DNA from 3 places in the Paenibacillus sp. LT-B23 genome. Region 3 is predicted to be linked to each of the others. Evidence: riboswitches for the same ligand, from Rfam matches in the RefSeq annotation. Region 3 holds a riboswitch; each other region holds the start of a gene.

Region 1 (3,262 bases), on a different contig from region 3:
GGATTATCGACAGCATCAATGATATGGCCGGTTTCATCCGTCAAGATCAGCTTGGTTAAAATATTGTCTGCTTGAACTGAGCTGGCTGCTGCCTGAATCATGGGAGCTATGCTGGGAGGTGCCTCTAATGGTTCAGGGTTCGGAATACCGTATACATCTTCCATAACTGTATTCGCAGTATCGCTTACAGCGCTTTCTGGTACAGCCGCGGTCGAAGTGTCTGCGTAAGCCAGCGCTGCACTAAAAAAGCTTTGGAAAATAAGCAATAGCACAATGATCGTTACATTTATTTTTGTTCTCATACTCTTAAGTAAGTCTCCTATTCATCATAATATTATGGAAAGTACCCGGGCGGATTTGGTTCCCCCCTCTTTCTTGTCCCGGAAATAGTATATTCAACATCTTAGTTTTTAAATGACTGACTAGATATACAATACCTTCCTTATCTCAACAATTTCTCAACAAGAATAGAAAAAAGCCCTGATCGCAGTGATCAGGGCTTTCTAAAAAAAATTAATATTGCTTTGTTTTTGTGTATTTGGAGGGTTCTTTGGCCATTGCAAACTTCTGTTTTCCGCTTTTTAGAGCGGCATCTACTGTAGTGTCAACGATAACCCATTGATTGTTGATATTGACTTCATTCCAGGCGTGGTAGGTATTCACATAGGAGGATTCGCCCATAACCAGCTTCGTTGGAACATCCACACTTCGAAGCATGGCGGCGAACAGTGAAGCGTATCCATAGCAAATATCTTTTTGCGAAACTATTGTACGATCAATTTGTGGAAGGTAGTCTGTTGATAGGTTGAAAGGCTGATTGGAATCGTATTTAATATGACTAATGACATACTCGTAAATACGTTTCACCTTTTCATCATCTGTCGTTGCACCCTTGGTTAATTCCTTGGCTTTCCGAATCGCCTGATTCGTATCGCTCCAGTCAATATTTTGAATAGAATTGAGGTATATGGTTTTACTGTCATTCAAATTTAACAGGACCGTTTCTTCACCTATCACTTTATACTGGTTGCCAGTTAGCTGTTCCAATAAACGAATGTTATAATTGCCATTGCCCATTTGAAGAGCGAATGCTTCCTCAGGCTTGCTCGAATTCAGATAATAAGAGTATTTCTCCGCATCCTTGGTAATTACAATCTTGGTTTTGACATTGGAGTTGACAGGATAACGTATACTAACAATACCGTGGTTTACGTTGTTTTGATTCAGCCATGCCTGACTTTCGGCAGCAAATGCTGTCGTATGTAGGGGGATGGATAACAAAAAAACCAAAATAATTAAAAAAGATGACATTTTCCTCATAGAAAAACTTCCTTTCGGCGGCCAGGCTGCCATCTTAAAAAGAAGGCCCTATAGCTTTGCGTCCCTGCCTTTCGACAGGTTTGCTATTATCGTATAAAGTTTTTCAGGAAAAAAAACACGACAAAAAGCCTCTCCAACCGGTAGCTGGCTGCCATCTTAAAAAGAAGGCCCTGTAGCTTTGCGTCCCTGCCTTTCGACAGGTTTGCCATTTATCCTGAACAGTCTATATCTATCATTCTATCAGTTGGACTTCCGATTAGGCAAGCACAATCTCAGATTTTCTCTGTTTTTCGACAAAGTCATCTAATAGATGAGTTTATAGTTTGGTTCGATTCCCCCATTTTTTGCGGAAGGAATGTGGGGTTTCTCCGACATGTTCCTTGAACAGGTTGATAAAATGGCTAGTGTTGGGAATACCTACAAACCGTGCGATATCCACAATGGATTCGTCACTGGTTTTAAGCCAGCCTTGAGCCGCTGTGATGCGGACATTAATGAGATAATCGATAGGAGAAAATCCGATCTGTTTCTTGAAGTTTTTAGCGAGATTGAATTTGTTTAACTCAAACATGTCTGCCAGCGAATCCAGCGTAATTCGTTCACTGTAGGATCGATCCAAATATTGCTGAACCTTGCGTATCTCGGTGATTGTATCCTGGTTTACATACGGATGATCGTAGGGGTGCTGCAAAATATACGTCAGCAACTCACCGATGAGTCTGGATGTCAACAGCTCAGCAGAGAGAGTTCTGTCAGATTGTACGCATAACAGGGAACGCAGCTTGTCCAATATGGTGACTGGATCGTTGAGTGATATTACAGGCTTGTTGTGTTTGGCAAATTGTTCATAGAAATTGCCGATCAGATTGCCGTACACATTTACACTGATAAACTCCCATGCTTCATGACCAGCGGTGCTGTACTGTACGTATTCCTCACAACTAACGAAAAACATATCATGAGGCTTCAATATGTATTTTTTCTCCCGGTACAGTAATTCCCCTTGTCCTGATAACGTAAAAACGAGCAGAAACGAGGTGAGTTCCTTCCGTTCCATGGCATAAGCAGATGTTTTTTCGAAATAACCTATTTCCTGTATATAAAAAAGGGATTGCTTGGCAAAAGCGGAGGGAGTACGTGCAATGACGACTGGATCGCTGCTCCAAGGGGTCCCATTTCCGTTGTTTTTTTGGTCTGTTGTCATGTCCAATTCCTTTACAAAAGAGCAAATTTATCAAGCTAATCACTGTTTGTTTAATAAACAAAATGGTGGTTTACACATGATTTCCTATTAATACGGTTTATTTTATCACATCACATAAATGCATGTAGCGAATAATATTTTGAATTATTTTCCATTCGAATTCAGGTGTACTATTATGGTGAAAACAGCCTCGTTTCCTCCATATTTTTAACTCATTCATCCATATGAAAAAGTTAAATCATGTTGAAAAAATTCGGAGATGCCATGGGTTCAATTCAATTCTGGAATAAAATCCAGGAAAGGATGCTAAAGGTATTCTATGCCCATTCCACCTTCCAACGCACATATCCTTTCGTTTTGAAAAAAATGGGTCTTTGTTCTATCGAAATAGTTCATTAGGCTTATCGTGAAGAAAATTAGATTGGGTCCAATGTTGTGATTTTGTTCACAAATATGTAGGTGCACGAGGGAGATATATGAACTCTTTTTATGCTGATTAGTGTACTGTAAATATATGCAAATCATATGATAAATAACAGCATAAAAGTACAAAATTACACAAAGAGTGTATTCACTTATTTGCGTGATTTTCTGCTCCGGTGTGTTCTAATATAATAGGAAATAGAGTGCCGTTAGCTTTGGAATTCATATAGGCAATGATATGATGGGTAATACAGATATAGGGCTTCACTTACTCGACAGTCAGTTTGGAGGATTATAGGATGGAAAAACCAAAAA
Region 2 (3,262 bases), on a different contig from region 3:
GCATCATTGTTGAGCCGGAACGAAGAGATACCTTTCCCGCCATTGCGTTGACAGCGACCTATCTATATTCCATCGTTGGTGTTTCGCCCGATGAAATTGTTGCTATATTGCCGGTAGACCCCTATGTAGAGGATGCTTTCTTTGCTACCGTCGCCCAGTTGGAGCATACCCTTCAGGAGAGTGAAGGCAAGCTTGCGTTAATCGGGGTTGTCCCTTCTTATCCTTCTGAGAAATACGGTTACATTATACCGAAAAACGATGCCACACAAGGTAGCACAGGCTACCGTGAAGTGAGCCATTTTCAAGAGAAACCCGACCGGGAGCAGGCGGAGCGTCTGATTGAACGCAATGCTCTATGGAACTGCGGGGTTTTTGCATTCAAATTAGGATATTTGCTTGATATCTTGGCATCCAAAGGATTGCCGCTGAACTATGAAGAAATGCAAAAGCAATATTCTTCTCTGGAAAAAATCAGCTTTGACTACGCGGTAGTCGAGAAGGAGAAGGATATCGTCGTTCTTCCGTATGATGGCTTCTGGAAGGACTTGGGTACCTGGAACACCTTGACGGAAGAAATGTCCCATCAGCAAGTGGGTAGAGGTGTAGTAACAGAGGATTGTGTCAATACGAGCCTCATCAATGAACTGGACATTCCCGTGGCGATTATTGGAACGAATGATCTGATCGTAGCTGCCAGCCCGGATGGCATCCTTGTGACTAATAAGGCGGAAAGTCCGCGCATCAAGGAAGTGCTCAAAGCACACAATCAGCGACCAATGTACGAAGAGCGCCGTTGGGGACATTATCGGGTAGTGGATTATGTAAAGTATGAAGAGGGCAATGAGGTATTGACTAAGCGAATCCGTGTGCTGCAAGGCAAAAATATCAGCTATCAACTTCATTTCAAGCGGAGTGAAATTTGGACCATCATTAGCGGTGAAGCGGAAATTATTTTGAATGAAAAGCTGCACAAGGTGAAGGCTGGTGATGTGGTTCGCATTCCTGAAGGGACGAAGCATAGCATTTTGGCCGTGACTGATGTGGAATTGATCGAGGTACAGACAGGTTCTGAGCTGGTTGAAGAGGATATTGTCCGCTTTTGCATGGATTGGGATGAAATTTCCCGTCACAAGTTTATTTCATAAATATTTCGTAAAGGAGGATTTTGCAAAAATCCACAAAGCGAGGTGTAATCAGGAATATATAGATCGAATTGATTTTATTCGTCTATATATTGTACCCTGGAGCGACTGGAATCGAATTTTGCAAAATCCTGAAAGATGAAAAAAAGACTCATTTATGAAGTTATTTAGCTCAAACTGTCGAAAATACACGAAAATCTGTAAATTCATAAACATGACCTATTAAATTTTGGTAAAAAAAAGTCGATACTTAGGGTAAGAAGGAATCCAAACTCCTTCCACGATAAACGCAGCCCTGTTGAAAGGCAGGTACGCAAAGCTAAAGGGCCTTCCGTAAGGATGGCAGCCTGGCTACCGAAAGGAAGAGCGAGAGTGAGCCCCTATTTTACCCCTGTGTATCGATGGATACGCAGTGTACTCCCCGTTGTTATGCTTTTTTCTTTATTGCCCGTCGGTTTTGGTGAATCTCTATCCGTGGCGAATGCTGCCACATTACAGCCTGTTAATTCGGACGCTTCTGCTGAGGCCCGTGAACTATACAACTATTTGATCAGCATTTCGGGAAAAAAAATGGTCACAGGTCAACATGATTATTTGGAAAGCCCGGATGAATTAAGCAACAAGGTCCAAAAAATCAGTAAGTCATATGCTGGTGTACATGGCTACGAGATGGGAGCCATCTCCGGCCAGTCCGCCACTACGGAGGCAGCACAACGTAAAAATGTCGTCGATAGCGCTATACGTTGGAGTAGAGCTGGCGGCATGGTTACGATGACTTATCATGAACCGCTGCCGGGTAAACCCCTGACTTGGGCCAATGTGCAGGCGAAAGTAAGCCAGGCGGAGTTCAATAAATATGTGACGCCAGGCACTACGCAGTATAATCTTCTCATTGCCGATCTGGATAAGGCCGCTATATCGTTAAAGCAGCTTCGTGATGCGGGTGTTCCGGTATTATGGAGACCTTATCACGAAATGAACGGCGACTGGTTCTGGTGGGGAAACAAGAACAATTTCAATCAGCTATGGAATATCATGTATGACCGTTTTGTAAACACGCATCAACTGAACAATCTGCTGTGGGTATGGAGTCCGAATGCGCCTAGTTCGTACACCGTCCCATATACCCCGAAATATCCGGGGGATGACAAGGTGGATATCTTGGCTGTAGACATTTACAACAATGATTTTAAGCAAAGCCATTATGAAGGACTGCTCGGACTGGCACGGAATAAGCCGATTGCCATTGGGGAACACGGTGAGATGCCGAGTCCCGAGGTCATGCAGGCTCAGCCCAAATGGGTGTATTCCATGACTTGGGGCAAGATGCTGACCGAAAATAACACGACGGATCAGATTCAGGATTATATGAATAATTCGAAGAGCTTGACGCGGGATGACGTGAACAAAGGGTTGGCTGCGATAAAACAACCTGAGGTGGAGTCACCGACCGTACCGGACACGGGGCAAAACGGCTCGACTCCGGCTCCGCCAGTGGTAAGCAAACCAGTCCCGCCTTCCGTTCCGGATATGGTCTATGCGAACGGGCTGCGGGGTGAATATTTTAACAGCATGAATCTGGACGGCACCGCTGTTTTGGTTCGCACAGATAGTAAGCTGGATTATAACTGGCGCGCCGCCTCGCCTGATCCCAAGGTGGAGGCTGATCAATTCTCGGTCCGCTGGACGGGCAAAATCAAGCCGCAATACAGTGAGACCTATACGTTTACCACGATATCTGATGATGGTATTCGTGTATGGATAGACGGCAAGCTGATTATTGATAGTTGGTTCAAACAAAGCTGGACTGAACGCAAGGGCAGCATTACCTTGCAAGCAGGCAAAATAGCGGATTTGAAAGTTGAATATTATGATGAAAAAGGCGACGCAATGGCACGTCTGATGTGGGAAAGTCAGCATGAAGCGAAAGCGGTGATTCCCGGCAACGCTTTGTTTCTTCCTTGATATATACTCTTTCCCCGCCAAAAATTTTGAGGAGAGAGGGTGGAACACAATGATGAAAAAATGGTTGACCCAAAGGTATATAGTAGTATTGGCCGGGCTACTGGGGGTCGCAGCTATAGCGATGATCGCCTGGTTTATTCATACGCCTCCAAAGA
Region 3 (3,262 bases):
GGTCAGCGTTTGCTCTCCCCAGACCAAAGCCAGGTGATCTGCTCTTTGCTCCGCTCGTTCCTCGAACAACCCGTGGATCGTTTGATCCTTTGGATATTCCGTCTCCGTATGGTTAAAACCGCGAACTAACGTACTCCTTTCTTCCTCTGGCACGATTTCGATTTGCGAAATAAGAGTTTCACTTTGCTCCATGACTTGAGCAAATAAATATTCAAAGTGGGAGATAACGTTCTCAATGGGGATGAATCTTTCAAAAGCCTGTATCTGATAGTCAAAATTAACGGCTACATCCGCTTCACCTTCTTGTCCCCATATCAGGAGATTGAGTGCATTTCTTTCATGATGATGCGGCATACTTACAATCCGGCTTGCTGCGCCGATCAATGCTTCTCTCGTTTCCTGTTCCTCGAAAGAAAGCGATATATCAAACAGTTTGCCTTTCTCATTGCTATTCTCGTAAACCGCCCGGTAAATTTCACCAAAAGACATTTTCTGATGACGATAGCATTGCATAAGCTCACGTTTGATGCTCTTAATCAGTTCTTTGAAGCTTATATCTTTCTCGGGGCTGATCCGCAGCGGCAGCACGTTGGCGAAATGTCCCATAGTCTGCTTATATTTTGCTTTGCTCCGATTAAAAACCGGGACGCCGATCACCATTTCGTTCCGATTGCAAATCTTGCTGAAATACAGGAACAGTATGCCTAAAAAATAGTGGAATGACGAGCATCCTTCCTCTTTGCAAAATTCAATCATTTGATTGTATAACGCCTTGTTTATAGTTAAGGTTCGCCGATCACTCCAAACGGAATCGCCGTCACCATCATCGATATCCATGCCTCTGCTCAACAGAGGCTCGGGAATGGTCAGATATTTGTTCTGCCAGAACACCCTATCTTTTAAAAAGGCCGGAGAATTCAGATAATTCTGATTATCGGAAATAAAATCAGCATAGGAATAGACCGTTCTGTTCATTTCGCCAATTCCTTGCACCAATTTATTGTAATTGTCAAACATTTGACTGATTAAGAGAGCAAATCCCCATCCGTCGATCACCAAATGATGAACTTTAAGTAAAATGAAGTATGTGTTCGGGGCACCTTTCAACAAAACAAATTGAAAATAGAAATCCTCTGGTTGAAAAGGTTTTAAAAACTCTTTTTTCATCCAGTTGATGCAAAAAGAGTTTGGATTTTTCTTTACCGAAAAATCATGAAACGGAACTTCATAGTCAGCTTCTGGCAAAAATGTTAAATAAGGCTCTCCCTTTTTATCAATAAAACGGGCACTCAGAGAATCATTTTGCCTGATTAATAACTGCATGGACTGCCTAATGATAGCCGTATTCAGGTTTCCTTTAACCTCAACATACCCACCGATATTGTAAATAGGCTTTCCAGGGTACATGCACTGTTCGAACCATATATCTTTCTGATAGGAACTTAACGGATACTCCTTGACACTTATTACACTTGTTTGCATAAAATCCCCTCCTGTTGTTAAACATTTCATGCGTTCTACTCCGTATGCCCAAATCATTTCCGCTACAAATAAAAGAAGCCTATTCCCATATAAAAAGCACAGGAACAGACAGCAGACTTCGCCCGGTTTCCTTCGGCAACCTGGCAATCATGGCTGTTTAATCCAGCTTTAGACCCATGGCTTTGTGTCCACCACTTTCGAGGTGTTTACGATTAACGGGAAATACATTCGTATATTTTTTACATCTTTTGAGCATGTTCTTATGCTTCTTCCTCCTACATTCGGTAGGAGCTGACCTTGAGTTTTCAAAGCATTTACCTTGATATAGTTTTACAATACGTTGTTAGGTGCTGATTAAAATACTTCAGCAAGCCACTAAATTCCTGTCATCCGACAACTCCAGTTCATTTTACTTAATTTCCCTTATCCCCCAAGATTAAGAGATAACAACCTGTACAACTTTAGCGGCTTAGCTTTTTTTAAAATGATGGATTTGTGATCCACCTAAAAATGACGTTCCAAAGCTTCTCTCGCATTCGATGTTTCGCCGAAAATAGCGACGTGAGTGTACACGGGGAGTGAAGGACAGTTGGAGTGCAACTTCGGAAGAGTAAAACGTGCTTTTTCCAACATTTTCTAGGATAAAACCAAAATCAAACCAGGAAAACAAGAGGGAACCCCCTCCACAACTGATTAAGAACAAATAAGCTTACTGCGGAAGATATATCCAAGGTCTAGTCACAAAGCGTAGCACCCCGAAGAAAAGAATGTCCTTGCAAGAAATGTCGCGCCTAACCTTTAGCAAGGAAGAAGCATGCCATTCTTCCACCTGCGAACGAAGCATTAATGTCAACCAAGCGTCAAGGAGTGCACATGGACAATATCGTCCTAGTCATGGAGGTGTTAGACAGCGTACCAGCGAAGTTCATTTTCCAACGGAATATTCCACGATTTGAGCCATGATCACTTTGATCTGAGCACTTGGTTGGAAACGTGGCTAACCATCTCAATCTCACCGGCTGTCAAGGTAAACTGCATCGCCTTCACATTTTCCACGGCATGATGTACTTTTGAAGCCCCAGGTATCGCAAATACGTTCTCTCCGTGAGCGTTAATCAGCCAATTCAGGGCAATCTGGGTTGGCGTCACGTTATATTGTTGAGCCAGTTGTTCCAATGTTTCAATTAGTGGCTTTGATCTCCGCAGCCCCGAATCCCGGAATGCCGCCGTCCACTTGCGCGGACCCTTGATCGACTTGACCAGAGACGGATTATTATGGAATTTTCCACTTAAGACCCCCTGCATTAGCGGAGAGTATGCGATGATCGCCACGCCAAGCTCTTTAGCCGTGTCCAGAATTCCGTTCTGTTCGATTCTCCGGTCAAGCAGGCTGTATTTCACTTGATTCGAAACTAGGCGAAGGCCGTGCTCACGCAGCACACGATCGGCTTCACGTATTTGTTGCGTGGAAAAGTTACTTACGCCCACATATTTAATCTTTCCTTGCCCAACCAGTTTAGCCATCGCATTCATCACGGCGCCAACCGAAGCAAAGGAGTAAGGCGAATGCACCTGGTAGAGGTGAATCGTCCGTTGATCCAAATGGCGAATACGTTCATCAATCGTTGCTGTGATACTGCCTGCGGTCCGAAAGGCCGGCCACCATTTCGTAGCGATATTCGCCTGTTCCGCGAGCGGTCCTCCGATCTCATTCAGCGTGCCGGCTAGTAGCTGCTCAGACTGTCCGCCACCGTATGCTTCGGCAGTATCAAACCAATTA

What was found. Region 3 has a riboswitch for cyclic di-GMP ahead of ACWXW9_RS01485 (non-ribosomal peptide synthetase). Riboswitches for the same ligand answer to the same signal wherever they lie in the genome.
Region 1: it holds a riboswitch for cyclic di-GMP, as region 3 does, so the genes downstream of both, ACWXW9_RS12795 (transglutaminase family protein) here and ACWXW9_RS01485 (non-ribosomal peptide synthetase) in region 3, are expected to answer to the same signal.
Region 2: it holds a riboswitch for cyclic di-GMP, as region 3 does, so the genes downstream of both, ACWXW9_RS19080 (glycosyl hydrolase) here and ACWXW9_RS01485 (non-ribosomal peptide synthetase) in region 3, are expected to answer to the same signal.

The regions. Positions count from the first base shown of each region.
Region 1 covers NZ_JBSQBM010000009.1:44,032-47,293, forward strand. The annotation lists gene ACWXW9_RS12790 (collagen binding domain-containing protein) at 1-302, opposite strand, end outside; gene ACWXW9_RS12795 (transglutaminase family protein) at 514-1,311, opposite strand; cyclic di-GMP riboswitch class I at 1,334-1,415, opposite strand; cyclic di-GMP riboswitch class I at 1,457-1,537, opposite strand; gene ACWXW9_RS12800 (AraC family transcriptional regulator) at 1,637-2,524, opposite strand; gene ACWXW9_RS12805 (DUF445 domain-containing protein) at 3,247-3,262, shown strand, end outside.
Region 2 covers NZ_JBSQBM010000015.1:85,320-88,581, forward strand. The annotation lists gene ACWXW9_RS19075 (sugar phosphate nucleotidyltransferase) at 1-1,145, shown strand, start outside; cyclic di-GMP riboswitch class I at 1,421-1,501, shown strand; gene ACWXW9_RS19080 (glycosyl hydrolase) at 1,482-3,107, shown strand; gene ACWXW9_RS19085 (hypothetical protein) at 3,157-3,262, shown strand, end outside.
Region 3 covers NZ_JBSQBM010000001.1:313,839-317,100, reverse strand. The annotation lists gene ACWXW9_RS01485 (non-ribosomal peptide synthetase) at 1-1,482, opposite strand, end outside; cyclic di-GMP riboswitch class I at 1,614-1,703, opposite strand; gene ACWXW9_RS01480 (aldo/keto reductase) at 2,446-3,262, opposite strand, start outside.